Regions from separate parts of the Pseudoduganella sp. genome, predicted to be linked through region 1. Evidence: predicted binding sites of a transcription regulator. Region 1 holds the regulator's gene; each other region holds the start of a gene.

Region 1 (9,724 bases):
AGGTGATCTGATGGCCCTGTCACACGAAGAACTCGTCGCCCGCGCCGCCAAGGTGCGCCTGTTCATCTTCGACGTGGACGGCGTGCTGACCGACGGCAGCCTGACCTACGGCGCCGAAGGCGAGCAGGTCAAGACCTTCAATGTGCACGACGGCCTGGGCATCAAGCTGCTGCAGGAAGCGGGCATCAAGACCGCCATCATTTCCGCGCGGCGCACGCCGATCGTGCTGGCGCGCGCCAAGGACCTTGGCATCGAATACGTGCACCAGGGCGGGCACGACAAGCTGACCCCGTTCAAGGCGATGCTGGAGCAGATCGGCATCACCGAAGAGCAGGTCGCCTTCATCGGCGACGACGTGGTCGACCTGCCGATCTTGAGCCGCGCCGGCTTTGCCGTGAGCGTGCCGAACGGCCGCCCGGAAGTGCATGCGCGCGCCCATTACATCACCGAAGCGGCCGGCGGCCGCGGCGCCGTGCGCGAGGCGTGCGAATTCGTGCTGCGCGCCACCGGCAATTACGAGCGCGTGATGGCGCAGTTCCTGGCTTGATCGGGGCGGAGCATGCGTAACCAGAGGATCGCCCACCGCTTCCGCCTTTCCATCGGCATGATCCTGGTGCTGGTGGCGGCGCTTGGCAGCTTCTACCTGCTGGAGCTGATGAACCGCGCGGACGAGGACATGCAGGCCGATATGCGCCTGAATGAGCCGGATTACATCATCGAGAACTTCTCCTTCGTGCGCATGTCGAAGGAGGGCAAGCCGAGCTACATCATCGCCGGCGACAAGCTGACCCACCGCCCGATCGACGATTCGTCGGAGATCGACAAGCCGCGCGTGCGCAGCCTGTCGGGTGAGACGCCGCCGCTGGACATGCTGGCGAATACGGCGCGGGTGGACGAGGCCAACAGCCGTATCACCCTGAACGGCAAGGTCAGCATCGACCGCGCGGCCTCGCCGCAGGCGCAGTCGCTGCACCTGGCCACGGAGAAGCTGGTGATCTTCCCGGACGAAGACCGCATGGAAACCGACCGGCCGGTGAAAATGAAACTGGGCGACTCGGTCGCCACCGCGAACAGCATGCGCGCCAACAATGCGACGCGCCAGATACACCTGGAAGGCAACGGCACGCTGGTGCTGCCGCCGCGGGCACAATAAACAAGGAAAGACTATGAAACGATTACTGTTGTCGGCAGCCCTGCTGCTGGGGCTCGCGGCCCCGGCGTTGGCGGAAAAGGCCGACTCCTACAAACCGATGAACATCAGCTATGGCGCGCTCGATATCGACGACGTCAAGCAGGTCACCATCCTGTCCGGGGGCGTGACGCTGACGCGCGGCACGCTGGCGATGACGGCGCAGCGCGCCTTCGTCAAGCAGACGCCGGAAGGCTACAAGCACGTCACCCTGTTCGGCGAAGGCAAGAAAGCCACTTTCCGCCAGAAGCGCGACGGCGCCGGCGACCTGTGGGTGGAAGGCGATGCTGAACGCATCGAGTACGACGAGCAGGCCGAGATGGTGAAGATGTTCAGCAAGGCCTCGATCCGCCGCATTGAAGGCGGCAAGCAGAACGACGAAGTGCAGGGCGAATTCATCTCCTACGACAGCCGCAAGGAGTTCTTCAGCGTGCGCAACAGCGCCACCGGCGAAAGCAAGCCGGGCGGCGGCCGCGGCACCATGGTGATCCAGCCTTCGCGCACCGAACCTCCGGCAACCCCGCCTGCAACGCAAGAGAAAAAATAAGCATGGAAGCGAATACCTGCGCCAGCACGCTGGTCGTGCGCGGCCTCCAGAAATCCTACGGCAAGCGCCAGGTGGTGCACGACGTGTCGCTGCAAGTCGATTGCGGCGAAGTGGTCGGCCTGCTGGGCCCGAACGGTGCCGGCAAGACCACCTCCTTCTATATGATCGTGGGCCTGGTGGCGTCCGACGCCGGCACCATCGACATTGGCGGCACCGACGTTTCCAGCCTGCCGATCCACAAGCGCGCCACCCTGGGCATTTCCTACCTGCCGCAGGAAGCATCGGTGTTCCGCAAGCTGACGGTGGAGGAGAACATCCGCGCCGTGCTGGAAATCCAGCAGGTCGACGGCAAGCCATTGAGCAAGGCCGACATCGACCAGCGCCTGGAAGCCCTGCTGGCTGACTTGCAGATTGAAAAGCTGCGCGAAAACCAGGCCCTGTCGCTCTCGGGCGGCGAGCGGCGCCGGGTGGAGATCGCGCGTGCCCTGGCCACCAACCCGCGCTTCGTGCTGCTGGACGAACCGTTTGCCGGCGTCGACCCGATCGCCGTGATCGAAATCCAACGTATCGTACGTTTCCTGAAGGAGCGCAATATCGGTGTCCTGATCACCGACCATAATGTGCGTGAGACCCTTGGTATTTGCGACCGCGCCTACATCATTAACCAGGGCGCCGTGCTGGCCTCGGGCCGACCGGACGATATCATCGCCAACGAATCCGTGCGCCGGGTCTACCTCGGCGAACACTTCCGCATGTAAGCGAAGGCCATGAAACAGACACTGCAACTGCGAACCTCGCAACACCTGGCGCTGACGCCGCAGCTGCAGCAGTCGATCCGCCTGTTGCAGCTATCGACGCTGGAGCTGCACCAGGAACTGGAGCAGCTGCTCAGCGACAACCCGATGCTGGAGCGCCTGGACGATCCGCTCGACCACTCGGTGCGCCTGCTGGCCGATGGCGCCATCAGCCAGGGCGCCGGCAACGATGCCGTGGCCACGCCGGAGGCCCCGGCCCCGGATGGCGCGGATGGCCCCGCCGCCGCCGCCGAAGGCGATGCATACGAAGCCGGCGACGGCGACAGCATCGGCAACGGCAGCGACGACACCGACTGGAGCGCCAGCGCCGGCAGCAAGTCGGCCGACGACGAAGACAGCCGCCCGCAGCTGGAAGCTTCCGGCTGCACCCTGCGCGAACACCTGCTGGAACAGATGCGCGTCACCGTGCAGGAGCCGCGCGACCGCGCCCTGATGGAGATGGTGATCGACGCGCTGGACGAAAACGGCTACCTGGAAGAGCCGCTGGAAGAAATCCTCGAGCGCCTGCCGCCCGAGCTGGAAATCGAACTGGACGACCTGCGCTGCACCCTGGTGCTGCTGCAAAGCTTCGACCCGCCCGGCGTGGGCGCGCGCAATGCGTCCGAGTGCCTGGCGCTGCAAATCAAGCGCATGCCCGGCGTGCCGCTGGTGACGCGCCGCATGGCCCTGACCATTGTCGAAAAGCACCTGGCCTGGTTCGCGCAGCGCGAGTTCACCAAGCTGAAGAAAGCGCTCGACTGCGACGATGAAGACTTGCGCGAGGCGCAGGCCGTGATCCGCCAGTGCAACCCGCACCCGGGCGCCGAGTTCGACTGCGGCGAATCGGACTATGTGGTGCCGGACGTGATCGTGAAGAAGGGCCGCGGCGGCTGGGTGGTATCCCTGAACAACGACGTGGTGCCGCGCCTGCGCGTGAACGCGCTGTACGCCAACCTGCTCAAGCAGGGCAAGAGCGAATCGCAGATGAACGGCCAGCTGCAGGAAGCCAAGTGGCTGATCAAAAATATGCGCCAGCGCTTCGACACCATCCTGCGCGTGGCGGAAGCGATAGTAGAACGACAAAAGAATTTTTTCAGCCACGGCGCGGTGGCGATGCGCCCCCTTGTGTTGCGTGAAATAGCTGATACACTGGGACTACACGAGAGCACTATTTCCCGTGTTACAACTCAAAAATATATGCTCACCCCGCATGGCATGTTTGAGTTGAAATATTTCTTTGGCAGCCACGTCGCGACCGAAGCCGGGGGTGAGGCTTCCTCGACTGCGATACGGGCGCTGATTGTGCAATTGACAGGAGCAGAAGACCCTAAAAATCCTTTATCCGACAGTAAGATTGCGGACATGCTGGGAGAACAAGGCATGGTGATTGCGCGACGGACTGTTGCCAAATATCGAGAAGCGTTGAAAATCCCTCCGGTAAGCCTCCGCAAATCTTTGTAGTGCATGGGTTCCTCTGTGCGCCATGGCGTGCACGAACTCGAGAGCGACATCATCTTTAGGAGTGTGTATGAATCTCACCATCAGTGGACATCATGTCGAAGTGACCCCAGCCATCCGCGAATACGTGCAGAACAAGCTGGAACGAGTCAAGCGCCATTTCGATCAAGTAATCGATATTGCTGTCATCCTGACTGTAGATAACCTCACCGAGAAAGAGAAACGCCAGAAAGCGGAAATCAACCTGCGCATGTCTGGCAAAACTGTATACGTCGAAAGCCTGTCGCAAGACCTCTACGCCGCCATCGACACCCTGATCGATAAACTGGATCGCCAGGTCATGAAGTACAAAGACCGTGTGCAGAACCATAACCATGCGGCCATTAAGCACTTCCCGGACACGTACGAAGCACCACCCACCGCCATGTAAAGGACTGGCCGTGTAAGCACACCAAAGGGCGCAATTGGCGCCCTTTTTTGCGCCCGTCGTGCGTTAAAATATTTGCATGAGCGAATACGTCCACACCCAGATCACGAACGGCACCGGCTTCATCACGCTGGACCGACCCAAAGCCCTCAACTCGCTGTCCCTCGACATGGTGCGCGCGATGACGCAGGCCCTGCTGGCCTGGCGCGACGATCCCGCCGTGGCGGCCGTGGTGGTGCGCAGCAGCAGCGAACGCGCGCTGTGCGCCGGCGGCGACATCCGCTTCTTCCACGACGTGGGCCGTGCCAATCCGCAAGGCGGCAGCGCGCTGCTGGAAGACTTCTTCACCGAAGAATATGCGCTGAACCATTTGATCCATTTCTACCCCAAGTCTTATGTGGCGCTGATGGATGGCGTGGTGATGGGCGGCGGCATGGGCATTGCCCAGGGCGGCCCGGACTGTGGCGTGCGCATTGTCACCGGCCGTACCAAGATGGCCATGCCGGAAGTGAATATCGGCCTGTTCCCGGACGTGGGCGGCAGCCATTTCCTGTCGCATGCGCCGGGCCAGCTGGGCATGTGGCTGGGCCTGACCGGCCTGACCGTGGGCGCCGCCGACGCGCTCTACCTCGACCTGGCCGACTACTTCGTGCCGGAGACGGAACTGGCCGCGCTGACCGCTCTGGTCGAGTCCACGCCCGGCACATCGCTGCGCGATGCGATCGCGGTGTTCGCCGGCCCGCACAATGCCTTTGCCGGCGACAGCGAACTGGAAAAGCAGCGCGCCCTGATCGATCGCCATTTCGCCGCCGGCAGCGTGCCCGCCATCATGGAATCGCTGCGCGGCGACAGCAGCCCGTTTGCGCAGAAGTCGCTGAAAGCCATGGAGCTGCGCTCGCCGCTGATGATGTGCGTGACGCACGAGCTGCTCAGGCGCGGCGCCGCGCTGAACGTGGCCGACTGCCTGCGCATGGAGCGCAACCTGGTGCGCCGCAACTTCGAGCATGGCGAGATCTTCGAAGGCGTGCGCGCGCTGGTGATCGACAAGGACAACCAGCCGCGCTGGAATCCCGCCACGCTGGCCGAGGTCACGCCGGAGATGGTGGCGCGCTTCTTCGAGCCTTGCTGGCCGGCCTGGGCGCACCCGCTGCGCCACCTGGCATGAGGGAGCTGGACCGGATCGACCGCGGCATCCTCAATATCCTGCAAGACGATGCCAGCACGCCCCTGCGCGAAATCGCGGAGCGCGTGCATTCTTCCGTCGCCACCTGCCAGCGCCGCATCGAGAAGCTGCGCGCCGATGGCGTGCTGGTGAAGGCCGTGGCGCTGGTGGACCGCGTGCTGGCAGGACGCCCGCTGACGGTGTTCGTCTCGATCGAACTGGAAAAGCAGAATACCGATATCCTCAAGCAGTTCGAACAGCGCATGCGGCTGCAGCCGGAAGTGATGTCCTGCTACGAAGTGGCGGGCGAATTCGACTTCCACCTGATCGTCACGGTGGAATCGATGGAGGAGTACAGCAACTTCACCCGGCGTGAATTCACCTCGCACCACAACGTCGTCAACGTGAAGAGCCTGTTCGCCATGAACTGCTCCAAGTTCGAGACCAAGCTGACGCTCTAAGCGTCCCCGCGCACCTGCTCGAAGAACGTGGCGGGCGCCGGCGCAATGACGACCTTGCCCGGCAAGGCCTGCTGGAGGAAGTTCGCCACCGCATCCTCCGCAGCGCGATGCTGCAGCAAGGCCAGTGTCAGCGCCTCGCGCTGCGCCAGCAGGAAGCGGTAGTAGCGGTTGCCGTGCGGCCCGTAGATTTTCACTTGCTCGATCGCGGCCAGCGGGATGCGCTCCACGGATTTCCTGAAGCCTGGATTGGCGAACAGCAGTGCGCCGGCGTGCAGCGCCACGATAGGCGCGCCGTCCGGGCCGCTGCGGCGCAGCTGGAAGTAGCGCACCATGCCCATCACCGCGATCACTCCTATCGAGCCAAGCAGCCGGCCGTCGCCGGCGATATGCCAGGCCACAAGCAGCACAAACGTGGCGCCGTAAATGGTCGCCTCGCGCGCCTTGTCGATGGGCTGGAAGACGCCGTGCGGAGTGGCGTGGAAAGCCGGTGGGCGTGTCCGCAGTGCATAGGCGGCCAGCATCGTCGCAAGGCAGGGCAGCCAGACCCACAGCAGCTCGGAGCGGAGCACCACCAGGCCGCGCGGCCCGAAGAAGGTCTCCAGCGTCAGCGGTGAAACCCGGATCACCTGCAGCGGGAAGAAAAGCCTTTGCTCGCTGAGCGGCCACCACAGCGCCGCGCCCAGTCCTCCGGTGGTCAGCATGTCCAGCAGCGGATGCGATACGCAGGCCAGTGCCACGAAAGCCATGGCGACCCAGCGCTTCGCCCGCAGCCACGGCGCGGCCAGCGCAGCCAGGGCGCCCAGCGCCAGGGCAAACGCCAACGAATGCGACGCGCCGCGATGGCCGAACTGGTGCGCATAATCGATGCCAAGCCGGAAAGCGACAACGTCAAGGTCGGGCACGATGGATGCCAGCATGCCGACGGCCAGCAGCCTGCGCGAGATCCGCCCCCGGCCAAGCGCCAGGCCAAGCGCCAGCGGCACGGCAGGATGCGAAAGGATGGTCGGCACGGCGTTACTCTGCGCGTCCGAAAACAAAGACCATGACAAACCAGAGGACCGAAGTGGCGATGGTCGGCGCAAGCAAGGCCGCCACGATCACCTGGATCCCGCGCCGCAAGCGCGTCAGCTGCGCCGTGCGGCTAAGCAGGTACTGCAAAGCGCCGCACAGGATAAAGGGCAGCGCCACGACCGCAATATGTGCAGCCGGTGAAGGCTCGGCGCCGCCCAGCAGTAGCACCACGCCTGTGAACCAGGCCAGTGCCGCCAATGTCGCGATGCCAAAAGCCTTCATCGGACTCGTTTGCATAGTCCATCTCTCCCATTCAGTACGTTCAAAAAAATGCCCGCGCGGCCACAATAGCCGCGCCGCCTCGCCATAGCGCTGCACCTCTGCCGCCGACATGCCCTTAGCCCTCGCCCAGATGCGCCAGCGATGGACCGCCAGCGACCACCAGCACCAGGCCAGCACAAAGCCTGCGCCCAGCGCAGCGAACTGCGGTAGCGGCGGTTCAACGGCGAAGAATGCCTGCATGACCAGCACAGGCCCCACCAACAGCGCCGCCACCGGTCCGTTGACCAGCAGCTGGCCGGTCCGCGTAACGCGGTCGTTCGTCTTTTTGCGCTCGCTGCGCAGGTCTGGCTGGAACAGCCGCCAGACGTGGAGCAAGGCGTAAGCCGCCAGCATCATGCCGAGCAGGGTAGTGCGGTACGGTGCGTCGAGCCAGCGCGACAGCATTGCCGCCGCGATGCTGAGCGCGAGGATGCCGCCGAGCAGCGGCAGGAACGTGCGCAGCTTGCGGATCACGCCGGCGGGCACTCGACCGGCGGCAGCGGGCCGAATACCACTTCGGTGTCGGCCGGGCCGGACGTCTGCACGATGTACACGACTTTTGCCGCGCTATCGACAAACATCATATGCGCCCGGCCGCCCGGCGCGATGCCAGGCGTGGAGAGCGTGATATGGCGCGTCTCGCGCAAATGCTCCGGCAGTTTCGGCACAGTTGGCCACTGCGCTCGCGCACCCGACGGCGACACGAAGGCGCGGTAATGCGCAGCCGTGCATTGCCAGAGCGGATCCAGTGCAGGAGGTGCAGCGCCCAGCGCTGCTGCGAGCAATAGGGAGACCATGGCTTGATGATAAATCAAAAAGCGGGCGCTTTGGTTAAACGTGCGCCTTGGCTAGGGCAAAGACTCCTTGTTTTCCCAAACGGTCTCCAGCTCCGTCCCGAAGCGGCTTTTGTCGGCAGGGTCGAGGAACTGGACGCAGATGGCATAGCCGCCCCGCGTCACCAGGCGGATACGGCTGCGCGCAGTGCGCCAATCGTAGACCAGCCGGCCCCAGTCCCAGTCATCGTAGTCGAGCGGACGGCCGACCTGGGCGAAGATGCGTTCGATGGGGACGCCGACAAAGTTCGCGGGATCGCGGAAAAAGTCTTCCGTATGGTCGGGGAAAACCTGCGCCGTGGCCGGACGGTAGGGCGTGGCAACCGCCCACACGATGGTGATCGTCGCCAGCGCGGCAAGAATCCAAAGTAGCGTGTTCATAACAGGCCATGCTAGCACGTGAGAAAAATTCCCGTTGCCATGAATGAATTCGGGAAATCGTCTCAGCAACGATGCTTACCATGAGCGCTTGCCGTTTGAAAGGAGAGAGCATCATGATTGACCACGTATCCATCGCCACCCGCGACCTGCCGCGCGCCGTGGAGTTCTACAAAGCCTGCCTGGAGCCGCTCGGCTACAGCGTGCAGCACCAGGACGAAGGCCAGGCCATTTTCGGCGCCGACGGCCACTGGGCCTTCGCCATCTACCCGGCGCAGGGCGACGCGCCGCTGATCGGCCAGCGCGGGCACATCGCCATCAAAGCGCCATCGCAGCTGGCGACCCACGCCTTCCACGCCAACGCCATGGCGCAGGGCGCTACCTCGCTGCGCACGCCAGGCCTGCGGCCCGACGTCAATGAGCGCTATTTTGGAACAATGATCACCGATCCGGACCAGCACACGATCGAAGTGGTGCACTGGCTGTCCTGATTTGGTGCACGGGCCGGCCGGGTGGCTGGCCCGCATTTTGCAATAACGCTTGGGTCATCCACTTTACCCAAGCGCACATGGCCACCATCCGCTCAGCCCACCCGGCCGATGCCGCCGCCGTCGCGGCAATCTACAACCACTACGTCGCCACCACCACCATCACCTTCGAAGAAGCCGAAGTCGGCATCGACGATATGGCGCACCGTATCACCAAAGTGATCTCCTCCAAGCTGCCCTGGCTGGTGCTGGAAGAGGAGGGCAAGATCCTCGGCTACGCCTATGCCAGCAAATGGAAGGAACGCTCGGCCTACCGCTTCTCCGTTGAAAGCTCGATCTACCTGCACCGCGATGCGCGCGGCAAAGGCTACGCGCGCAAGCTGTACCAGCATTTGTTCAACCTGCTGCGCCAGAGCGGCGTGCATCTCGTGATCGGCGGCGTGGCGCTGCCGAATGAGGCCAGCGTGGGCCTGCATGAAAAGATGGGCTTCCAGCCCGTCGGCGCCTTCAAGGAAGTCGGCCGCAAATTCGGCCGCTGGATCGACGTCAGTTATTGGCAGCTCAGGCTTGAGTGAGTACACTGCGGGCATGAAGAAGACCACTCTTGCGGCGCTGGCCGCATTGCCGCTGCTGGCTTCGGCCGCTCCTGCACGCC
Region 2 (9,724 bases), on a different contig from region 1:
CCGCTTCGCGCCGCGCAATCAGCTTTTCGTAGTTTTCCTTGTTCACCTGGTAGTCGCGCGTCAGCTGGCCCAGCTGCGATTCCAGTTCGGGCACGGCATTGCGTTGTTCCTGCAGCCGGACCTGGCGTTCGCGCAGCGCTTCGACCCGGGCGCGCAGGGCCGCCACGCGCGCTTCCGCTTCGGCGAGCGCCACCTTCATTTGCTGGAACAGCGGGCTGTACTGGTGCGCCGCATCGCCCGCATCGGCCTGCTTCAAGCGGTCCTGGCGCCGCTTTTCCTCCAGCTGGCCAATCAGGCGCAGCGTGGAGACGACGTCCGGATGCTGGTCGGTGTATTGCAGCCGCAGGGTGTCAAGGTTCTTGTTCAGGCTGCTGATCCGGCTGTCGAGGTCGGACTGTTCGCCGGGCGTGCCGCCCGCCGCCAGCACTGGCTCGTCGCCGCCAAACTGCGCCTCGATTGCTTTGCGCGCCTGTTCCGCCTCGGCCAGCTCCAGTTGCGCATTGGCCAGCGTTTCGCTGGCCTGCAGCAGCTTGCCGCCGTAATCCTGGCCTTCGCGCGGCAGCAGGTAATTGTGTTTGAGCCGGAATTCCTTGACTGCGTTCTCCGCGCTGAGCAGCTTGTCCTCGTAGCCGCGCACCTGGTCGTCGATGAACTGGACCGCTTTCTCCGAGTCGCCCTTCTTGCCTTTGAAACTGCCTTCGACAAAGATCGCCAGCAGGGCCTGCACCACATCGCGCACCTGGCGCGGATTGGCATTGGTATAGGTGATGGTGTAGATATCGAAGGTGCCGGTCCCCTGGATGCGGATGGTTTTCAGCAGTTCGTTGACTTGCGCATCGACTTCGCGCGGCGTCACGGCTTTGACGTCGAGGTCGACCATGCGCAGCACGCGTTCCAGGTTCGGCCGGCTCAGCAGAGTGCGGCTCATGATCGACACTTGCTGCTCCACATTCGGCACGCTGGTCATGCCCACCATCAGCGGCTTGAGGATGCTTTGCGTATCGACGAAGACGCGCGCCGACGACTGGAACTCGTCCGGCAGCCAGTAGACTTTGGCCCAGCCCACCAGCACCAGTAGCCAGGCGGTAATGAACCCCACCCACCGGTGTTTCCAGATACCCTTCAAGCTGGATAGCAGTTGGCTGTAGAGGTGCTCCATGCGCAGATGCTCCATGTGGTCGGGCCTGGTGGTTTGATTATATGGGCGGGTTTCCTGTGCGCACGTGCAACCCGCCCGACCTTTGAGGCCCGTCAACAAAGGGCTTTATGCCTGGCGGCGGCGCATGGCCAGGGACATGGCCAGCATGCCGGCCGCCAGCACCACCATGGAGCCCGGCTCCGGCAGTTCCTGCTGCAGGGCATTGGCCAGCGTGTTGTGCTCGATCGTGATCTGGTAGGTGGTGCCGGCCAGCAGCAGCGGTGTGACGGCCAGGAAGGCTGCCGTGCCGGGGGCGTAGGTGGTGAGGCCGGGCGAGCCGTCGGTGCGGCTTACAGCGCTCAGGCCATTCAGCTCCGGCGGCGAATAGCTGAAGACCGAGGTATTGGTGGCCAGGTCAATGATATTGATGGACCACGACAGGCGGGCGTTGGCATTCGCGGTCGGACCGGAGCCGGCGGAGGCGAAGGCCTGGGTATACGGCGTGCCATCGAACGAGATGGTCATCGTATCGGCCGCGCCGAGCGTGAAGGCGAAGGTGGTCGAGGTACCGACATCCGAATTGCCGGAGGCGATCGCATTCAGTGCCGTCGACGCGTCGGCGCGGGTGCGCGCGTGGGCGCCGGCCGGGACGGCGCCGATGGTGATGGCGGCGCCCGTCAGGTCCTGGTCGGCGTAACCGAAGGTGCCTGGCACCGGAGGCGGGCTGGGGAAGGGCAGGAAATTGTTTTCCGGCAGCGCGGGGCAGGGCGCGCCGACGCACTGGTGCGGCACATTGGGCTGGATCCCGCTCAGGATGCCGAACGACTGCGCGCCATTGGCGAACACGCCGTTCAGGGAGGCCGTGGCGTGGGCATCGTTGGTGCCGGTCAGCACCGTGAAGTCAGCCGTGCTGTAGGCGGTGCCACCGGAATGCAGCAGGCGGAAATTGTTGATGTCGAGGATGGCCGACGCGAACGTGCTGGCCTGGGCGGGAACGCTGGCAAAGGTGGCGGCCAGGACGGTCGCCGTTGCCAACAGGTGCTTGCAGATCTTTTTCATGGCGGAATCTCCGTGGAATGCGGCGAGTTTGCCGGCATAGCCATACGAGCAGCATCCATGCCATGTGCCGTGGCCCGGGCGGCGGCCAGCCCGTGAAAAGAAATCCGACGCGTGCGGAACATCGGCCGGGTCGGGCTGTCCAAGCCGTATTCCGATAGGAGGACGCATCGTGGACCCAAACACTATTGTTTCCCTGTTGATCGATGAGCGGGCGCCGGACCAGCAATCCTTGCAGCCGCTGGATGAGCAGCTGTTCCACATCCGCTTGGCAAACTCGACTGGCCAGCGCGAGGCCGCCAGCGTGCTGCTGCAGAAGATGTACGGCTGGCGCGGCTATGACGTGGAGCCGTACGCCGCGCACCTGCCCAACCGCATCACGCTGGCCGCCGACAACCAGGGCGACACGGTGGCCACCATGTCGCTTTGCCTGGATGACGCACAGATCGGCCTGCCGGCCGATGAAAACTTTGGCGACATCCTGGGCGGCCTGCGCCAGCAGGGGCGCCGCCTGTGCGAGCCGGCCCGCCTGGCCATCGACCGCAATGTCAATATGCGCGTCTTTGCCGCACTGATCCACATTTCCTATGTGTATGCCCACAACCTGCACGGCTGCACCGACTATGTGATCGAGGTGAACCCGCGCCACGTCATGTTCTACAAGCGCATGCTGGGCTTCCATGAACTGGCGCCGGAGCGCCACTGCAACCGGGTCGGCGCCCCGGCCGTGCTGCTGCGCCTGGACCTGGACCATATGCGGGAGCAGATCGCACTGCATGGCGGCCGCATGGAGGCGGCCAAGGAGCGTTCCTTCTATCCCTACTTCTTTTCGCCAGCCGACGAGGCCGGTATCACCGTGCGCCTGCGCGAAGGAAGGAATTGACATGGTGGCGGCGCTTGACGAGGCGCTGGCCGCATGGCAGCTGCTGCTGGGCCCGGAACGCGTGCTGCAGCACGCCGACCAGCTGGCGCCTTACGCGGCCAGCACTTCGGCCCATCCGGTGTGGCCACTGGCCGTGCTGCGGCCCCTGTCCCATGCGGAGGTGGTTGGCGTGGTGCGCGCGGCGGCGGAATTCTCCATCCCGCTCTATCCCCTCAGTACCGGGCGCAACTGGGGCTATGGCGATGCCTGCCCGAGCGGTGCGGGGCAGGTGATCGTCGATCTGAGCGGCATGCGGCGCATTCTGCAACTGGATACCGAACTGGCCTATGCCGTACTGGAACCCGGCGTGACGCAGGTCCAGCTGGCGAACCACCTGGGCGCGCAGCAGGCGCCGGTCTGGATGGACTGCACCGGGGCCGGGCCCGATACCAGCCTGGTCGGCAACATCCTCGAGCGCGGCTTCGGCCACACGCCTTACGGCAACCGCATGCTGCACGTGGCGGGCATGCGTCTTGTGCTGGCCAGCGGCGAGACCCTGCAGACTGGTTTCGGCCACTTCAGCGCGGCCCGTACCACTTATCTCTACCCGTATGGCGTGGGACCCTGGCTCGACGGCCTGTTCACGCAATCGAATTTTGGCATCGTGACCAGCCTGGGACTGTGGCTGATGCCGCAAAGCGAGATGGTCAGCCACCTGGTGGCCAGCGTCGAACACTTTAACGGCATCGCGCCGGTGGTCGATGCGTTGCGGCCGCTGCGCATGGACGGAACCCTGCGCAGCGTGGTGCATATCGGGAATGATCTGCGGGTGCTGTCCGGTGGCATGGTCTTTCCCGCCGCCGAAGTGCCGCAAGGGCCGCCGCTGCCGGATGCCCTGCGCGAGCGCTTGCGCAGCGGTGCCGGGATTGGCGCCTGGACTGTCTCAGCGGCACTGTACGGACGCCCGGCGCAGGTGGCCGACGCGCGGCGTGCCCTGCGCCGTGCCATCGGCGGGCTGGCCCGCCTGCGCTTCATCGACGACCGGGCGCTGGACTGGGGCAGTGCGGCGGCGCGCCTGCTCGGGAGCGGGCGCGCCGGACAGCGCCTGGCGGCACAAGTGGACCTCGGCCGTTCGCTGCTGAACATGAACCGCGGGGTGCCGGACGGACGTTTCCTGGCCGGCGCCTACTGGCGCCGGCGCGGCGGCCTGCCGCCGGCCTTCCCGCAGGGCGCGGATCCGGCCCGCGACGGCTGCGGCATGATGTGGCTGGCGCCTGTGCTGCCGCTGCGCGGCGCCGAACTGCTGCACGTGATCGGCCTGGTGGCGCCGGTGTTTGCCGCGCAGCGCTTTGACCTGTTCACCACCTTCAGCATGATCAATGAGCGTACGCTCGGTGGCGTGCTGACCGTCTGTTTCGACCGGGAGGATGCGGACGAGACAGAACGGGCGCAGGCCTGTTATAGCGCGGCCTTCGAGCGCTTGCTGCGGGAAGGCTATATCCCGTACCGGGTCGGGCCGCAATCGATGGCGGCCCTGGATAACGGCGACGACAGCTACTGGCGCACCGTGGCCCGCATCAAGGCCGCGCTCGACCCCCAGCGCATCTTTGCCCCGGGCCGTTACGATGGCCGTTACGATGGCCGCTGACGGCGCCGCAAGCCAGACAGCAGGGCAAGGCCAAGCGGCAACAGCCAGGCGCTCGATGGCTGGGCCAGCGCCACCTGGGCGATAACCGGGTCGGACAGGCGGGTTACCCAGCCATTCTGGCCGAATGCCGACAGGGCCAGCAATTGCGTCATGGTGGTGGTGCCGTAGAAGTCGGCCCCGGCTTGTTGCGAACCGGAGCGGAAGTACTGGCAGGCGGCGCCGCTGACGCAGTTCGCCAGGTAGCTGCCATAGCCGGACGAGGGCGACGTCATGCCGTTCAAGTGCTGGTACAGCGTGATGTCCGGTCCGCTGGCGGCAGCCCCCAGCAGGCCGGACACAAACTCCCAGCGCATCAGCAGTTCGCCGTCGGTGATCCCGCCCAGGCGGTCAAAACCCTCACGCTGCGACGCCTTGATGCCGCCAAAACCAAAGCCCGGGTTGGTGCCGCCCACCAGTTTGTCCAGGTAGAAATCGAGGTGGATCTTGCCATCGCAGCCGAAGGCCGCATTGGTGCAACCGGTGCCCATCACCTGGTTGCCGAAGGTGCCGGGCCCGGCGATCGACATGGCGTCGCCGGCGCCGTACATCATGAAGGAAATGCTCTGGTTGTCCTGGCCGCTGTGCCAGAGCCGGTTGCCAGGGTTGCCCAGTTCGCTGATGCTGGTCATATAGCCGGCGGCAAAGCTGGCCTCGCGGATGCCGCTGGTGCCGCGGTCGCTGCTGCGCGCCAGGTAGCCGCTGTACTTGATTTCCACCATGCCCGGCGTCCGCAGGACGAACGGGGCGAGGGGCGTGGCGCGGGCCGCCCCGCTGAAGGCTAGCGAGGCCATCAGCGCGGCGGCGGCGTGGAGGAGGATCGTAGGCATGGCATGCTCCGGTGGTTGGATACCAGCCATGCTGCAAGGAACGGGCCAGCCCGGCAGCCCGGGCACGGCTGGCACGGGCGTAAAGGCGGCCGACGCCTCACAGCCGCGCCAGCAGGCTTTCCACCTCGGCGCGCTGGGGCAAACCCTGGATCGCCAGCAGCTGTTCGCACTGGCTGCGCGCGGCGCGCTTGTCGCCGCTGCGGAACAGTGCATGGGCATAGTGCAGGCGGATGTCGGCCGATGTCGGCGCCGTTTCCAGTGCCTTTTTCAGCAAGGGCAGGGCGCGCGCCGGCTTGCCGCTCTCGGTGAGGATCCAGGCCAAGGTATCGGCCACGGCGGGATTGGTGGGCGCCAGCTTGTAGGCCCGCTCCGCCGGCCGCAAGGCGTCCGGGTCTTTCAGCTGCAGCAGGGCCCAGGCCAGGTCGTTCAGGGCCAGCACATTCTCCGGATCGCGCTGCAGGATGCTTTCATACTCGCGCCGCGCGCCGGCATGGTCGCCCTGCTGCATCAGGTGGCTGGCGAAATAGAGGCGGGTCGGCTGGTCGGACGGCTGCCGGGCCAGCCAATCCTGCATGCGTTGCTGCGCGGCCTCCTTTTTGCCCGCCGCGTGCAGGGCCCGGTGCAGCGCAATCACCATGGGACCATTGCGCTGCAGGCCCAGGCCACGCTCATACACGGTCACGGCCTCGGCCAGCTTGCCTTCTTCCAGCAGCGCATCGCCTTCCAGCTTGAAGCCGATGGCGGCCGCCGGTTGGCGCTGCTGCGCCAGGCGCGCCAGTTTGCGCGCGTCCTCGAAATTGCGGCTATCGATCAGCAGCGCGCTGGCCAGCGCCAACGCATCTTCGCGGTTGGGCTCGACGGCGATGGCCTTGCGCGCCGCCTGCAGGGCGGCCGGCTTCTGTTGCAGGATCATGTGCTGGCGCGCAATCCGGACCTGCAGTTCGGCATTGGTGGATTGCAGCACGGCCAGCTTCTGCAAGGCATCGAGCGCCATCGCATGCTTGCCTGCGGCCGAGGCCGCTTGCGCCAGCAGGTCCAGCGCCGGCGCCTGGTTCGCCTGCTGGCCTTGCATGCGCTGCGCCAGCGCCAGCGCCTTGGCGGCGTCACCGCTGCGCAGGTACAGCGTGGCCAGCGCCTGGGCCGGCGCCATGGCATCCGGATGCGCCTTGGCGGCGCGTTCCAGCACGTCGATCGCGGCGGGCAGGCTGCCGACGCGCGCTTCCAGGCGCGCCAAGGCCATCAGCAACGGCAGGCTGTTGCGGTTGGCGGCCAGGGCGGCCTGGTAGCGCTGGCGCGCCTGCGGCACCTTCTTTTCTATCAGGTCGAGTTCGACCAGGTTGTCGAGCGCCGGCATGTGGCCCGGATCGATTTCCAGCGCCTTGCCAAAGGCCTGGCGCGCCCCGGCCAGGTCGCCGCTGACCAGGAACACGCCGCCCTTCAGGTTCTGGACGGCCGGATTGTCGCCCTGCGCCTCCATGCTGCGGATCTGTGCCATCGCCTTGTCGAAGTGGCGCCCGCGCAGGTGGGTCATGACCAGCAGCGCGCCGGCGCGCGACGCCGCGCCATCCTTGCGCGCCGCCAGTTCCAGCGCGTCGATGGCGCGTCCGTCCAGGCCCTGGTGCAGCAGGCTCAAGCCGCTGGCGGCGTTCAGCATGCTCGATTCCGGCGCCAGGCTGCTGGCCTGGCCGAACCAGCGCGCGGCCTGCTCGTGCTTGCCAAGGCGCATCGCCGCTTCACCGGCCAGCGCCATCAGGTCCACATCCTGCGAGCCGACCGCCAGCACCGGCTCCAGCAAGGCCAGCGCATCCTGGGCCTTGCCTTCGCGCAGGTCGCATTGCGCCTGCAGGCGGATGGCGTACGGCTCGTTGGGCATGGCCTGGCGATAACGCTGGACGTGGGCGCGGGCCGGGCTGACCGCCCCGATCGCCAGTTCAATGGTCGCGGCCAGCAGGTAGCTCGGCATGTGGCTTGGCGCGGCGCGCAGTACCAGCTGCACCTGTTCGAGGGCGGCTTTGTGCTTGCCATCGGCGAAATCCAGCAGGGCCTGGGCATACAGCACGACCGGGCTGCCCGGCTGCAGCTTGCGCGCCAGTGCCAGCTGCTGGCGCGCCAGTTCCGGTTTGCCCAGCTGCAGCTGGGTGGCGGCGATGTCGGCGTGGGCCTGCACATTTCCCGGTGCATGCGCCAGTATCATGCGGTAGGCCAGCAGGGCCGCCTCCGGCTTGCCGCCCGTGCGCAGCAGGTCGCCCTTGAAGCGCAGCGCTTCCACGTGCTGGGGAGCGGCCGCCAGGGCCCGTTCCACACTGGCCGAGGCGGCGTCGGCATCGCTGCGCAGCAGGGCGAGCCGGGCCTGTCCCAGATGCGCCTCGACCAGGCCCGCATCCTTGAGCAGGGCCTGGGCGTAAAGCTGTCCGGCATCGTCCAGTTTCCCCAACCCCATTTGCGCGTGTCCGCGCCAGGCGAGGATGGCGGGACTGGCCCCTTCCGCCTGCAGTTCGTCAAGCACGCCCTGGTGCGCCGCCTGGCCCAGCAGGGCACGCACCAGCGGCGGCAGCAGCTCCGCGCGGGGCTGACCGAGCGCCAGCGCACGCCGCAGCTCCTTCTCGGCGGAAGCGGCATCGCCCTGCGCCAGGTGCAATTCCCCCAGCAGGCGGCGCGCCGCACCGTGCCCGGGCTCCTGCTGCAGCAGGTTCTTCAGCTGGATGATGGCGGCACGGTCCTCGCCACGCTCGTGCGCCTGGCGCGCGTCGCGCAGCAAGTCTTCCGACGGCTTCATGCGCTGGCAGGCGACCAGGGCGACCAGGGCCAGCGCGGCCGCGACGGTGATTCGGTGAGACATGGCAATCTCCCAAGGCTGGTGAAGGTTCCAGCGTAGGGAGCTGACGGGGATGCTTGTTGATCGCGATCAAGAAAATGCGCGATCGCGGGCAGGGGACTTACTTGGCGTGGCGCGGCGTGGCCACTTGCATGTACAGCGGCCAGGTGCCTTCGGCCGTGGTATTCGAGACGGTGGAGTTGGCGCGGTAGCGGCTGGCCAGGAACTCGGCCGACACGGCGTCACCGGCGCGCGCCGCCTTTTCCAGCAGGCGGATCGCTTCCGAGTGCTTGCTGGCGTTCTGGCTGTACAGCAGGCCCAGCTCGCGGGCTGCCACGACGGAGCCTTGTTCCGACCACTCGCGCAGGCGGCGTTCGGCGGCGGCGCCACCGTGCTCGCCCAAACGTTTGGCGACGGTTTCGATCACCGGGGCAGGCGGTTCGACATCTTCCTTGACCTGGCAGGCAATCAACATGCCGACCATGACCAGGGTGGACGTCACAATCACTCCCGCCTTGTTAAAAATTTCCATATATTCTTGTTTTTCCCCGAAGGATGGCATTATATCAATCAGTTTCCCAAAATCAAATTCATGGCTGACTAGTCAGATTCTAGGGATTCCCGGACAAGCCGGGCGCACGCCTTGCAATCCTGCCAAATACTTAAGTGTGGCCGATCATAGCACGTAGGTATTGCGCTGCATCAAAACCGCCGGGGTAACAGATGTAACTAATCGTTAGCGTGCCACTGCGCGGCCGCTGTGCTGGTCCAGCCATGCACCGGCATGGTCGTGCACCAGCTTGAGTTCACCTTCGAGCGCGGTGAACAGGAGGGGAATTTCGACGATACGGCCTTCCTGCAGGGCCAGTTCCAGCGCCAGCGAGGCCGCCACGAAGCGTTTGGCGCCCAGGTTGCCGATCGAGCCGCGCAAGTTGTGCAGGATGCGGCGCGCTTCCATGAACTTGCCGTCGCGGATCGCCTCGCCCGCCAGGTTGAGCGGTTCGATACCGGGACCAATCCCGTCGCGCACGATCTTGACCACGGTTTTCAAGGCTTTTTCATCCTGCCCCATGTACTGCAGCAGCTTATCCACGCAAAAAATGGCCTCATCCGGCGCACTTGCGTAACTCATAACACTGGTCTCCTTGTTATTCGCGGAACGTCCAATAACGGCCTGCTGCGCTTTCCACCGCCCGCAGGCCAAAGCGTTCGGCCGCCCGCGCATGCTTCTGGATCAGGTAATACATATCGCTCAATGCAGTCCGCTGCTCGGCAAAGTAGGAATGGCGGATGAACCCGGTATCCACCGTGCTGGCGTCAATTGTTTCGACGCCTTGCG
Region 3 (9,724 bases), on a different contig from region 1:
GGTTATGTTTTCAGCAGGCCACTGAAAATATAGCCCGGCAATATCTTGCGCGCCGACAAAACACCGCTTCACCTTCACAACAACACAACTCAAGGGGTATTAACATGAAGAAAGCGTTTCTCAGCAAGGTAGCCGGTACATTGATGCTATCCGCAGGGCTGTTTGCCAGCTCGGGCGCGATGGCGCAAACCACCCTGACCTTTGATGGTGCAGGCAATGCGATCTTTGGCGCACTGCATGCAACGCCTGGCGACTATATCGACACTTATCTGTTCTCGGTCGATACCAATGCCAGCTATGCCAGCGGCTCGGTGGTGGTGGGCCGTACCTGGATCGATGCCGCCCGCCTGGCAAATTACGGGATTACCGGCATCCAGTTCTTCAAGGTCGAAGCCGATACCAGCCGCACCGACCTCGGCACGGTGTTTGACACGTCCTCGGGCATCCAGTTCTTCCCGATCGACGCCCTGATGTCGGGTAACTACGGCTTTACGGTGACCGGCTCCACTGCCATCGAAGGCATGGGCGGCTCGTATGCAGGTAACCTGAACCTGGCCGCTCCGATTCCGGAACCGGCTACCTATGCCATGCTGCTGGTAGGCGTGGGCCTGCTGGGCCTGGCCTCGCGCCGCAAGTCCAACGACAAACTGGGCTAAGCAGCCGCCTCCCCACGTGAAAACCCGCTGCGGCGGGTTTTTTCATTCCACCATGCGGGCAAAGGTCTGGCTTTCCACCTCGATGAAGTTGCGCGCCAGGCTGCCCGCCGCACGGTAATAGGCAGCCCCCGGATGGGAGTCGATCGCATCAAACAACTGGATGCCCCAGGGCTGGATGTGGGCGCCAAAGAACTCCCGTTGCGCCGGCAGGTTGCCGTGCAGGGAACGCATGGCGTCGCACAGGGCGGCGAAATGGTCCTCCCCTTCCTTCAGGTGTTCGGAGCGCTCCAGGCCAAGGCGCGCCAGGTCATTGTGCAGGCTGGCCAGCGCGGCGGGCGGCAGGTAATGCGAGCCGCACAGCGCCACCGCCGCCGGGCCGGTCCCGGCAAACAGCGCCTCGTATTCCGCGCGCACACGGTCCTGGTCGGTCTTGCCACTGGCCCGCTGCAGGCTGCGCCAGCCATTGGCCAGCGCGCCCTCGCCTTCGATCGCCGCATCGGTGATCAGGTCCAACACCACTTGCGAGGGCGGGCCATAGAACAGCATGGACAGCAAACCGTACAGTTCTGAACGCGCGTACTCTTCATCTTCGGTCATCAACGTCCCACCTCAAAAAGGGAAGCCTACTGCCAATACTGCACCAGATTTAGTAAGATGCGCAACATTCCCAATAAGCCCAAGGAGATCGCATGCATCGTTCCAAGCCCGCGCAATTCATCTTCGCCCTGTTTGCCTTCCTGATGGCATTCAGCGTGCATGCGCAGAAACTTCCCAACGTTATGATCCTGGCAACTGGCGGCACCATTGCGGGCACCGGCGCCACCTCCACCACCACGGTCGGCTATACCGCCGCCACGGTCGGCGTGCAGCAACTGATCAATGCCGTGCCTGAGCTCGGCAAGATCGCCAACGTTACCGGTGAACAAGTCTTCCAGATCGCTTCGGAAAGCATGACCAATGAACACTGGCTGACCCTGGGCAAGCGCGTCAACACCCTGCTGGCCCAGCCGAATGTGGATGGCATCGTCATCACCCACGGCACCGACACCCTGGAAGAAACCGCCTACTTCCTGAACCTGGTGGTCAAGTCGCGCAAGCCGGTGGTCCTGGTTGGCGCCATGCGTCCATCGACCGCCCTGTCGGCCGATGGCCCGATCAACCTGTATAACGCGGTATTAATTGCCGGCAGCCAGGATGCAATTGGTAAAGGCGTATTGGTGGCGTTGGGTGACCAGATCCACAGCGCGCGCGACGTTACCAAGGCAAATACCTCGACCCCGGATGCATTTAAAACCGCCGAATTGGGCATGATGGGTTATGTGCAGGGTCCAAAAGCGCATTTCTATCGCATCTCGACCCGCAAACATACTGCCGACACTGAATTCGATATTTCCAGCCTGGCCGCCCTGCCGCAGGTGGATATTGTTTACGGCTATGCGAATATGAATTCTGTGGCACTGAATGCATTTATTGCAGCCGGTGCCAAAGGTATTATCCATGCCGGCACTGGCGATGGCAGCCTGGCCGCAAAAGTAAAACCGGACCTGGTTGCCGCGCGTAAAAAAGGCACGATTATCGTGCGCGCCAGCCGCGTCGGCCAGGGTATTTTGGCACGCAATGGCGAAGCAAATGACGATGAACTGGACTTCGTGGTATCGGATACCCTGAACCCGCAGAAAGCGCGTATCCTGCTGATGCTGGCCATGACTAAAACCAGCAATACCAAAGAACTGCAGCGCATGTTCTATACATATTAAGCAGCCCTCCCCGCAAGCCCGCCCCGCGCGGGCTTTTTCACGCCCCCATTGCGCCAGCTATTGGCACGATCGCGCTAATTGTCAGCCTGGCGATCCAGCGCACGCCCCGCAGCGGCAACCACTTCCTCCGTCAGGCGTACCAGGCGCGGCGACTGGATGCGCCACGAATGCCAATACAATTCCACGTCCAGGTATTTACCCGGTGCCAGATCCACCAATTCTCCCGTATTCAGCATCGATTTATATTGCTGGCGCGGCAGCATGCCATATCCCATTCCCAGCTGGATCGAAGCGACAAAAGGATCGCTGGAAGGAATATATTGGACGGGATAAGCGCCGAGCGGCAATCCCAGTTCACGTTCGATAAAAATCTGCTGCAGCGAATCTTTGCGGTCGAAAAACATGACCGGCGCTTTGCGCGCGGCTTCGCGATTAAATCCCTCGGGAAACCAGCGGGCGACGAAATCCGGATGCGCCACCAGACGGTAGCGCATATGGCCCAAATGCTGCGAGCGGCACCCGCGCATTGGTTCGGGCTCGCTGGAAACGCCCGCCAATACCAGCCCCTTTTCGAATAAAGAGTAAGTGTGGTTTTGGTCATCCAGGATTATCTCGAGCAGGATATTCTCGCGATTCAGGAAAGGACTGAGTTCGGGCAGGAACCAGGTGCCCAAGGTATCGTTATTTACCGCGACGGCAATGCGGGGCGGCGCAGCATCCGCAATCTTTAATTCAGCCAGGAATTCCTGCTCCATTAAGCGGCTGCGGCGCAGATATTGCACCAATTGCTGCCCGGTTGCCGTCAGGCGCAACGGCCGGCTGCGCACCAGAAGCGGTGTCCCGATAGCCGCCTCCAGTCCGCTGACCCGCTGCGAGACGGCCGAGGGCGTTAAATGCAAGGCGGTCGCCGCCTGCTCGAAACTGCCGGAATCGATTACGGCCAGCAGCGCTTCGCCCTGCCGCGCATCTGGAATCATTGCCGCGCTCCTTAAGCCAATTTAATGAAGATTGAATCATATTAATTCAGCTTCATTTCCCGTGCCATCGCCCGCAGAATCGTGGCTCCACGAAAGGAGTTGAAAATGCAGGCTTATATGAACGGTTTAGGGCTGGGCGCCAGCCTGATCATGGCGATCGGGGCGCAGAACGCGCATGTCCTGCGCATGGGAATCAAGCGCCAGCATGTCGCGCTGACGGTCGCGGCCTGCATCCTGATCGATGTGCTGCTGATCGGCCTGGGCGTGGCGGGCGCAGGCGCCATGATCCAGGATTCGCCCCTGCTGCTGGCAGCGGCGCGCTGGGGTGGCGCGGCTTTCCTGGCCTGGTATGGGCTGCGCAGCTGGCGCTCCATGCTGACACCCAAAGCACTGGCCATCGACCCGGCCGCCGAGGCACCCGATGCACGCCAGGCCCTGGCCAGCGTGGTAGCGCTCTCCCTGCTCAACCCGCACGTCTATCTCGACACGGTGGTGCTGCTGGGCTCGGTGGGCGGCAGCTATCCGCAAAGCCAGCAACTGGGCTTTACCGCCGGCGCCATGAGCGCTTCCTTCCTGTGGTTTACCGCCCTCGGGTTTGGCGCCACCCGCCTGGCAGGCGTGTTTGGCCGCCCCATGGCCTGGAAATGCATCGAAGGCCTGACCGGCGCCATCATGCTGGCCCTGGCCGCCGGGCTGCTGTTAGGCTAAGCCGCCACCGCCCCGCCGCGCCGATTGCGGGTTAAGATTCCCGCATGCTCATCCTTTACACCGGCACCATCGTCCTCAGCGCCTTCCTGCTGTTCCAGGTGCAGCCCATCATCGGCAAGATGGTGCTGCCGTGGTTCGGCGGATCGGCCGCGGCGTGGACGGTCTGCATGCTGTTCTTCCAGTGCACCTTGCTGCTCGGCTACCTGTACGCCCACCTCAGCAGCCGCTACCTGGCCCCGCGCCGGCAAGCCTGGCTCCATGCAGGCCTGCTGCTGGCCGCCGCCCTGGCCCTGCCGATTGTCCCCGGCGAGCACTGGAAACCCGCCGCCGGCGACGACCCCGCCCTGCTATTACTGGGCTTGCTGGCCGCCACCATCGGCCTGCCCTACTTCCTGCTGTCCACCACCGGCCCCCTGGTGCAGCACTGGTTTGCCCAGGAGCGGCCCGGCAGCGTGCCCTACCGGCTGTTTGCCCTCTCCAACTTCGCCTCCCTGCTCGGCCTGCTGAGCTACCCCATCCTGTTTGAGCCGCGCTTCACGGTCAAGGAAATGTCCACCTTCTGGTCGGCCGGCTTCGTCCTGTTCGCCGTGTTTTGTGCCGCCCTCGCCCTGAACGGACGCCACCGCACCGTGCCGGCCCAGGTGGCGCCCGACTGCCCCGCCCTCAGCAGGCCCAGCCTGCACGACAGCCTGGCCTGGTGCGCCCTGGCCGCTGTGCCAACCGTGCTGCTGATATCGGCCACCAGCCACCTCACCGCCAATATCGCCCCGATTCCCCTGCTGTGGGTGCTGCCGCTGGTGCTCTACCTGCTGACCTTCATCCTGTGCTTCGAAAGCGCACGCTGGTACAAACGCTGGCTCTTCCTGCCCCTGATGGCCGTGCTGACGCCGCTCCTGATCGCCGGCACCACCTTCCCCAGCCTGATGCCCTCCGGCATAGCCTGGCCGGTGCTGCTGTTTTGCCTCAGCATCTTCGCCTACTGCATGGCCTGCCATGGCGAGCTGGCCCGCCTCAAGCCGCCGCCCGCCCAACTCACCGCCTACTACCTGGTGATCGCCATAGGCGGTGCCTTGGGCGGACTGTTTGCCGGCCTGCTGGCGCCGCGCATCTTCAACGACGACTACGAGCTGACCCTGTCCTGCATCGCCGCCGTCTGCGTGGTGGGCGCCGCCTGCTACTACCGCCCCGCCCAAACCATGCAGCCCGGCGCGCGCATCAAGGCCACCGTCTTCTGCACCACGCTGATCGGCGTGCTGTGGGGCGCGAACGCCATCTGGCCCGCCACGCCAACGGCCAAGGCCCGCAATTTCTACGGCACTGTCAAAGTCAAGGATTCCGAACGCGATGAAGGCCGCGTACGCCAGCTGACGCATGGCGTGATCGTCCATGGCCGCCAGTTCCTCGACCCGCAAAAACGGCGCTGGCCCACCACCTATTACGGCGATACCGGCGGCGCAGGCATCGCCATCGCCGCCAGCCGCAGCGAAGGCAGCCAGCGGGTCGGCGTGATCGGCCTCGGCGCCGGCTCCATGGCCGCCTACTGCCGCCCGGGCGACGTATACCGCTTCTACGAGATCAACCCGCTGGTCAACCAGTTCGCCGAACGCCACTTCAGCTTCCTGCGCGATTGCCCAGCCCGCAAAGAATACGCCCTGGGTGACGCCCGCCTGGTACTCGCAGCCGAAACCCCGCAGCAATTCGACATGCTGGCCGTGGATGCCTTCTCCGGCGATGCGGTGCCGGTGCATTTGCTGACGCTGGAAGCATTCGCCATCTACTTGCGCCACCTGAAGCCCGACGGCGTGCTGGCGATTCACATTTCCAACCGCTACCTGGATATGGCGCCCATCGTCAAACGCGCCGCCGACAGCTTACAGCGGCCGGCCTACCTGGCCGAAAACAAATCCGACCCGGCACGCGGCATCACCGCCGCCACCTGGGTCCTGCTCGGCCCGCGCGCCCGGCTCGGACGTTACGCCGGCTTGAAGGAACTGCCACCGGCACCGGGCGTACGGCCCTGGACCGACGACTACAGCAGCCTGCTCGGCATCATGAAGTGACCATCTGGTCGGATGTGATGATGTGCTCGCCCGGTTGCGGATGCAGCGCCGCCTCCAGCATGGCACGCGCAATACATTCCGCCGGGTTGATGCGCCAGGCGCGCGGCAGGAGTGGCCCGAGCACCGACAACAGCGCCTGCATCACCCGCTCCCCGGCCCGGAACTCCGCCCGCGCACCGCCGATCAGGCCCGGCCGCGCAATCACCAGCGAAGGAAAACCGAGCGAGCGCAAGCCGTGCTCCACCTCGCCCTTCACCCGGTTGTAGAAGATACCGGAACCCGCATCCGCGCCCAGCGCGGAGTTCAGCACAAATACCGGCGTACCATGCTGGCGCGCCAGCCGCGCCACCGCCATCGGATAACTGTAATCAACCTGGCGGAACGCCTCTTTGGAACCCGCCACCTTGATCGTCGTGCCCAGCGCGCAGATCACCGCATCGGCCTGCCACCACGGCTCCATGGTCGGCAACTGGTCGAAATCCACCACCGGCGCCGTCAACTTGGGATGCGGCGGCAAGCGCCGCCGCGCCGGCGCCACCACCGCGCTGACTTGATCCGATGCCAATGCCTGGCGCAGCACCTCGCTGCCCACCAGGCCCGTCGCGCCCACGATCAGTAGTTTCATGGTTTGATATCCATATAAGCCGTCGCCAGCAAACGCGCCCACAGCGCACAGCCCTTGGCGGACGGATGATAGCCATCCTCCGCCGACAACGACGGATCGCCACGCGTATCGAGCACAATCGGCACATGGCACAGCCAGTCATGCCTTTGCGCCAAGGCCGCCAAACCACGATCCAGCGCCGCCGCCTTCAAGCCCAACACCCAGCGCAAAGGATGCGGCAAGGTCGGAAACTCCTGCATCGGCGGCACACCCGACAGCAGCACGACGCGCGGCTGGCAGCGCGCACGCAAGTGCTCCAGCAAGGCCAGCATATCCGCCTGCCAGTCGCCAACCCGGCGGAAAGCCACCGCATCATTCACACCAAACGCCACCAGCAGCACATCAACCGGCGCCGGCGGCACCTGCCCCACCAGCTGCGCCAGCGCATCGCGCACCGTAGCACCATTGCGTCCGCACGCACGCCACTGGACCGGACGCCCCGTGCGCCCAGCCACCTCGCAGGCAAACTGCGCCGTAATCGCCTCCTCCTGCCGCGCCACGCCCACGCCAGCCACCGGCGACTCGCCAATTCCCAGCACTTGCAGGGGGATGCCAGGCGAAGCCGCCAACATCAAGCCAGACCGCGCCCCCGGCGCCTCCGGCATGCGCGGCGTGCGGGCCCGCGTGCGCCTCCCTTGCAGCAATAACAGCGGCAACAAAGGCACAGCGACTAATTCGGGCAGGATGTTTTTCATTTAACGAAAATCACGCTATTTACTGTCGAAAAATTTTACACCAGGCACATATTTTGATTGGAACACGGCAAGCAGCTCCATAAAAATCAACCACTTAGGAATGTTGGCCCGGAAATTGCTTTCAGTAATGTATAATTACTCACAGATAATTTCTATTGCCAATAATGAAAGCCATCACCGCAATCCTTCTGGCCGCCGCACCAGTTTTCGCGACTGCCGGCCCATACGCCATTTACGCAGGCAAGAACGTCGACCTGCACCAGGAAACCAAGGTTACCGGCAATGTTGCCGCAGGTGGTAACCTGAACATCAATTACAAGGCACAAGTCGCCGGCAACGTCACCGCCACTGGCAAAGTCAACGTTGAACAAGGCGCCAAGGTCGTTGGCGACGTCGTCTCTGCCGACAAAGTACACCTGAAATACGAATCCACCGTCACCGGCAAGGTCGAAACCAGCACCAAGGAAAAAGTTGCCGTCACCCTGGAGCAAGCCTCCAAGGTGGGCAACGTCGTCCACAACAGCGGCACCACCGTGGACGTCAAATGGGGTGCAAACCCTGGCAAAGACATCATCGCACCGGTCACCGCCCCATCGCTGGACGTACTCCCGGGGGCCACCCCGTTCACCGTTGGCACGAACGCCTTCGACCTCGGCGCTTACACCACCGGCTCCCTGGCCCAAGGCAAGTACGGCAAAGTCAACCTCGGCACCGATTCGACCCTGACCCTGACTGCCGGCTCCTACTACTTCGACTCGCTGGACATTGGCGGCTTCGGCAAGCTGATCTTCGACCTGAAGGGCGGCGCGATCAACATCTTCGTGCTGAACAACATCAAGATCGGCCAGGATTTCGAATTCGACACGATCAACGGCAGCGCCGCCAGCATCTACACCGAAACCCGCGGCAATTACGACCTCGGCATTAACGGTGAATGGTACGGCACCCTGTTCGGCTCCGGCGACAAGAGCAACCTGCACTTCAACCAGAACGCCACCCTGGGCGGCACGTTCCTGGCGCGCCAGAACATCCAGCTGGACATTTACAGCACGCTGGTCGGCCTGCCGAGCAGCCCGGACAAGGACGCCAGCGGCAAAGTCCCGCTGCCAGGCACCCTGCCCCTGCTGGGCCTCGGCCTGCTGGCACTGGCCACGCTGCGCCGCCGTCAATAAAGAACGGGGCGCCCTGCAACGGGCGCCAAAAACCGGTGCCAAAAACCGGTGCCAGGTCTGTCATTCGGACACCCGAACACATAGTTTGATATTTCTCAATACGCGGAAATCGTCGATTTCCCGTCTTGAGAAATATCAAAGAAATGGTTTGGATGTCCGAATGACAGACCTGGCACCGGTTTTTTAATGGCCTGCCCTGCAGGAATCGAACCTGCGACCCTCGGCTTAGAAGGCCGATGCTCTATCCAACTGAGCTAAGGGCAGCGACGCGGGTCCAGCAGAATTCTGGACCGCAAAATGAAAAGCGGGTTGTCCTTAGACAACCCGCTCGAGATGTTCCTGGTCGGAGTACAAGGATTCGAACCTTGGACCCCCTGCTCCCAAAGCAGGTGCGCTACCGGGCTGCGCTACACTCCGATGAACGAATAATACCCCCGCCAAGGGGTATCCGTCAATGTCACGCAGGCAACTTTTATGCCGCCAGCGCAGTTTCCACTTTATCGGCGATGCGGCGCGCCATCGATTGCGCTTTGTCGGCGTCGCGCGCTTCCACCATGACGCGGATCAGGGGCTCAGTACCGGAGGCGCGAATCAGCACGCGGCCAGTGTCGCCCAGCTCAGCTTCGACCTTCTCCTTTTCCGCGACCATGGCGGCGTTCTTTTGCCAGTCGAAGCCGGCTGGTACGCGTACGTTGATCAGCGTTTGCGGGAACAGCGTTACTTCGCCGGCGATCTGGGCCAGGGTCTTGCCGTTGCGCTTGAGCGCGGACAGCACCTGCAGCGCGGAGATGATGCCGTCGCCGGTGCTGTGCTTGTCGAGCGCGAGCAGGTGGCCGCTGCCTTCGCCGCCCAGGATCCAGCCCTTTTCTTGCATCACTTCCAGCACGTAGCGGTCGCCAACCTTGGCGCGGGCGAAGCCGACGCCTTTCTGCTTGAGGGCGACTTCCACCGCCATATTCGTCATCAGGGTGCCGACGGCGCCGGCCAAGCCGCCATTGGCCAGGCGGTCCATCACCATCACGTACAGCAGCTCGT

The links. The regulator sigma-54, encoded in region 1, starts transcription at its own class of promoters, with help from an activator protein. The targets are predictions, from matches to a motif close to TGGCANGNAANCTGCTTT.
Region 2: ACE3TQ_RS04385 (EDSAP-1 family PEP-CTERM protein) is a predicted target of sigma-54. The motif match lies at 2,243-2,260, and genes of this name have one in related genera.
Region 3: ACE3TQ_RS22615 (PEP-CTERM sorting domain-containing protein) is a predicted target of sigma-54. The motif match lies at 7,622-7,639, and genes of this name have one in related genera.

The regions. Positions count from the first base shown of each region.
Region 1 covers NZ_JAYSCO010000009.1:19,270-28,993, reverse strand. Annotated here, with positions in the region: gene ACE3TQ_RS06430 (SIS domain-containing protein) at 1-11, shown strand, start outside; gene ACE3TQ_RS06425 (KdsC family phosphatase) at 11-547, shown strand; gene lptC (LPS export ABC transporter periplasmic protein LptC) at 560-1,153, shown strand; gene lptA (lipopolysaccharide transport periplasmic protein LptA) at 1,167-1,736, shown strand; gene lptB (LPS export ABC transporter ATP-binding protein) at 1,739-2,494, shown strand; gene ACE3TQ_RS06405 (RNA polymerase factor sigma-54) at 2,504-3,991, shown strand; gene hpf (ribosome hibernation-promoting factor, HPF/YfiA family) at 4,059-4,418, shown strand; gene ACE3TQ_RS06395 (enoyl-CoA hydratase/isomerase family protein) at 4,495-5,580, shown strand; gene ACE3TQ_RS06390 (Lrp/AsnC family transcriptional regulator) at 5,577-6,038, shown strand; gene ACE3TQ_RS06385 (metal-dependent hydrolase) at 6,035-7,048, opposite strand; gene ACE3TQ_RS06380 (hypothetical protein) at 7,053-7,844, opposite strand; gene ACE3TQ_RS06375 (hypothetical protein) at 7,841-8,167, opposite strand; gene ACE3TQ_RS06370 (hypothetical protein) at 8,219-8,584, opposite strand; gene ACE3TQ_RS06365 (VOC family protein) at 8,698-9,072, shown strand; gene ACE3TQ_RS06360 (arsinothricin resistance N-acetyltransferase ArsN1 family B) at 9,150-9,644, shown strand; gene ACE3TQ_RS06355 (hypothetical protein) at 9,658-9,724, shown strand, end outside.
Region 2 covers NZ_JAYSCO010000006.1:19,400-29,123, forward strand. Annotated here, with positions in the region: gene ACE3TQ_RS04380 (XrtA system polysaccharide chain length determinant) at 1-1,174, opposite strand, end outside; gene ACE3TQ_RS04385 (EDSAP-1 family PEP-CTERM protein) at 1,265-2,197, opposite strand; gene ACE3TQ_RS04390 (long-chain N-acyl amino acid synthase) at 2,367-3,077, shown strand; gene ACE3TQ_RS04395 (FAD-binding oxidoreductase) at 3,079-4,704, shown strand; gene ACE3TQ_RS04400 (hypothetical protein) at 4,689-5,570, opposite strand; gene prsT (XrtA/PEP-CTERM system TPR-repeat protein PrsT) at 5,668-8,409, opposite strand; gene ACE3TQ_RS04410 (hypothetical protein) at 8,507-8,917, opposite strand; gene ACE3TQ_RS04415 (Hpt domain-containing protein) at 9,122-9,517, opposite strand; gene ACE3TQ_RS04420 (alpha/beta hydrolase) at 9,534-9,724, opposite strand, start outside.
Region 3 covers NZ_JAYSCO010000065.1:8,308-18,031, reverse strand. Annotated here, with positions in the region: gene ACE3TQ_RS22655 (FxDxF family PEP-CTERM protein) at 105-656, shown strand; gene ACE3TQ_RS22650 (molecular chaperone) at 699-1,253, opposite strand; gene ACE3TQ_RS22645 (type II asparaginase) at 1,397-2,413, shown strand; gene ACE3TQ_RS22640 (LysR family transcriptional regulator ArgP) at 2,488-3,390, opposite strand; gene ACE3TQ_RS22635 (LysE/ArgO family amino acid transporter) at 3,496-4,098, shown strand; gene ACE3TQ_RS22630 (spermidine synthase) at 4,143-6,158, shown strand; gene ACE3TQ_RS22625 (NAD(P)H-binding protein) at 6,148-6,783, opposite strand; gene ACE3TQ_RS22620 (SGNH/GDSL hydrolase family protein) at 6,780-7,517, opposite strand; gene ACE3TQ_RS22615 (PEP-CTERM sorting domain-containing protein) at 7,682-8,689, shown strand; tRNA gene ACE3TQ_RS22610 (tRNA-Arg) at 8,877-8,953, opposite strand; tRNA gene ACE3TQ_RS22605 (tRNA-Pro) at 9,030-9,106, opposite strand; gene glmM (phosphoglucosamine mutase) at 9,162-9,724, opposite strand, start outside.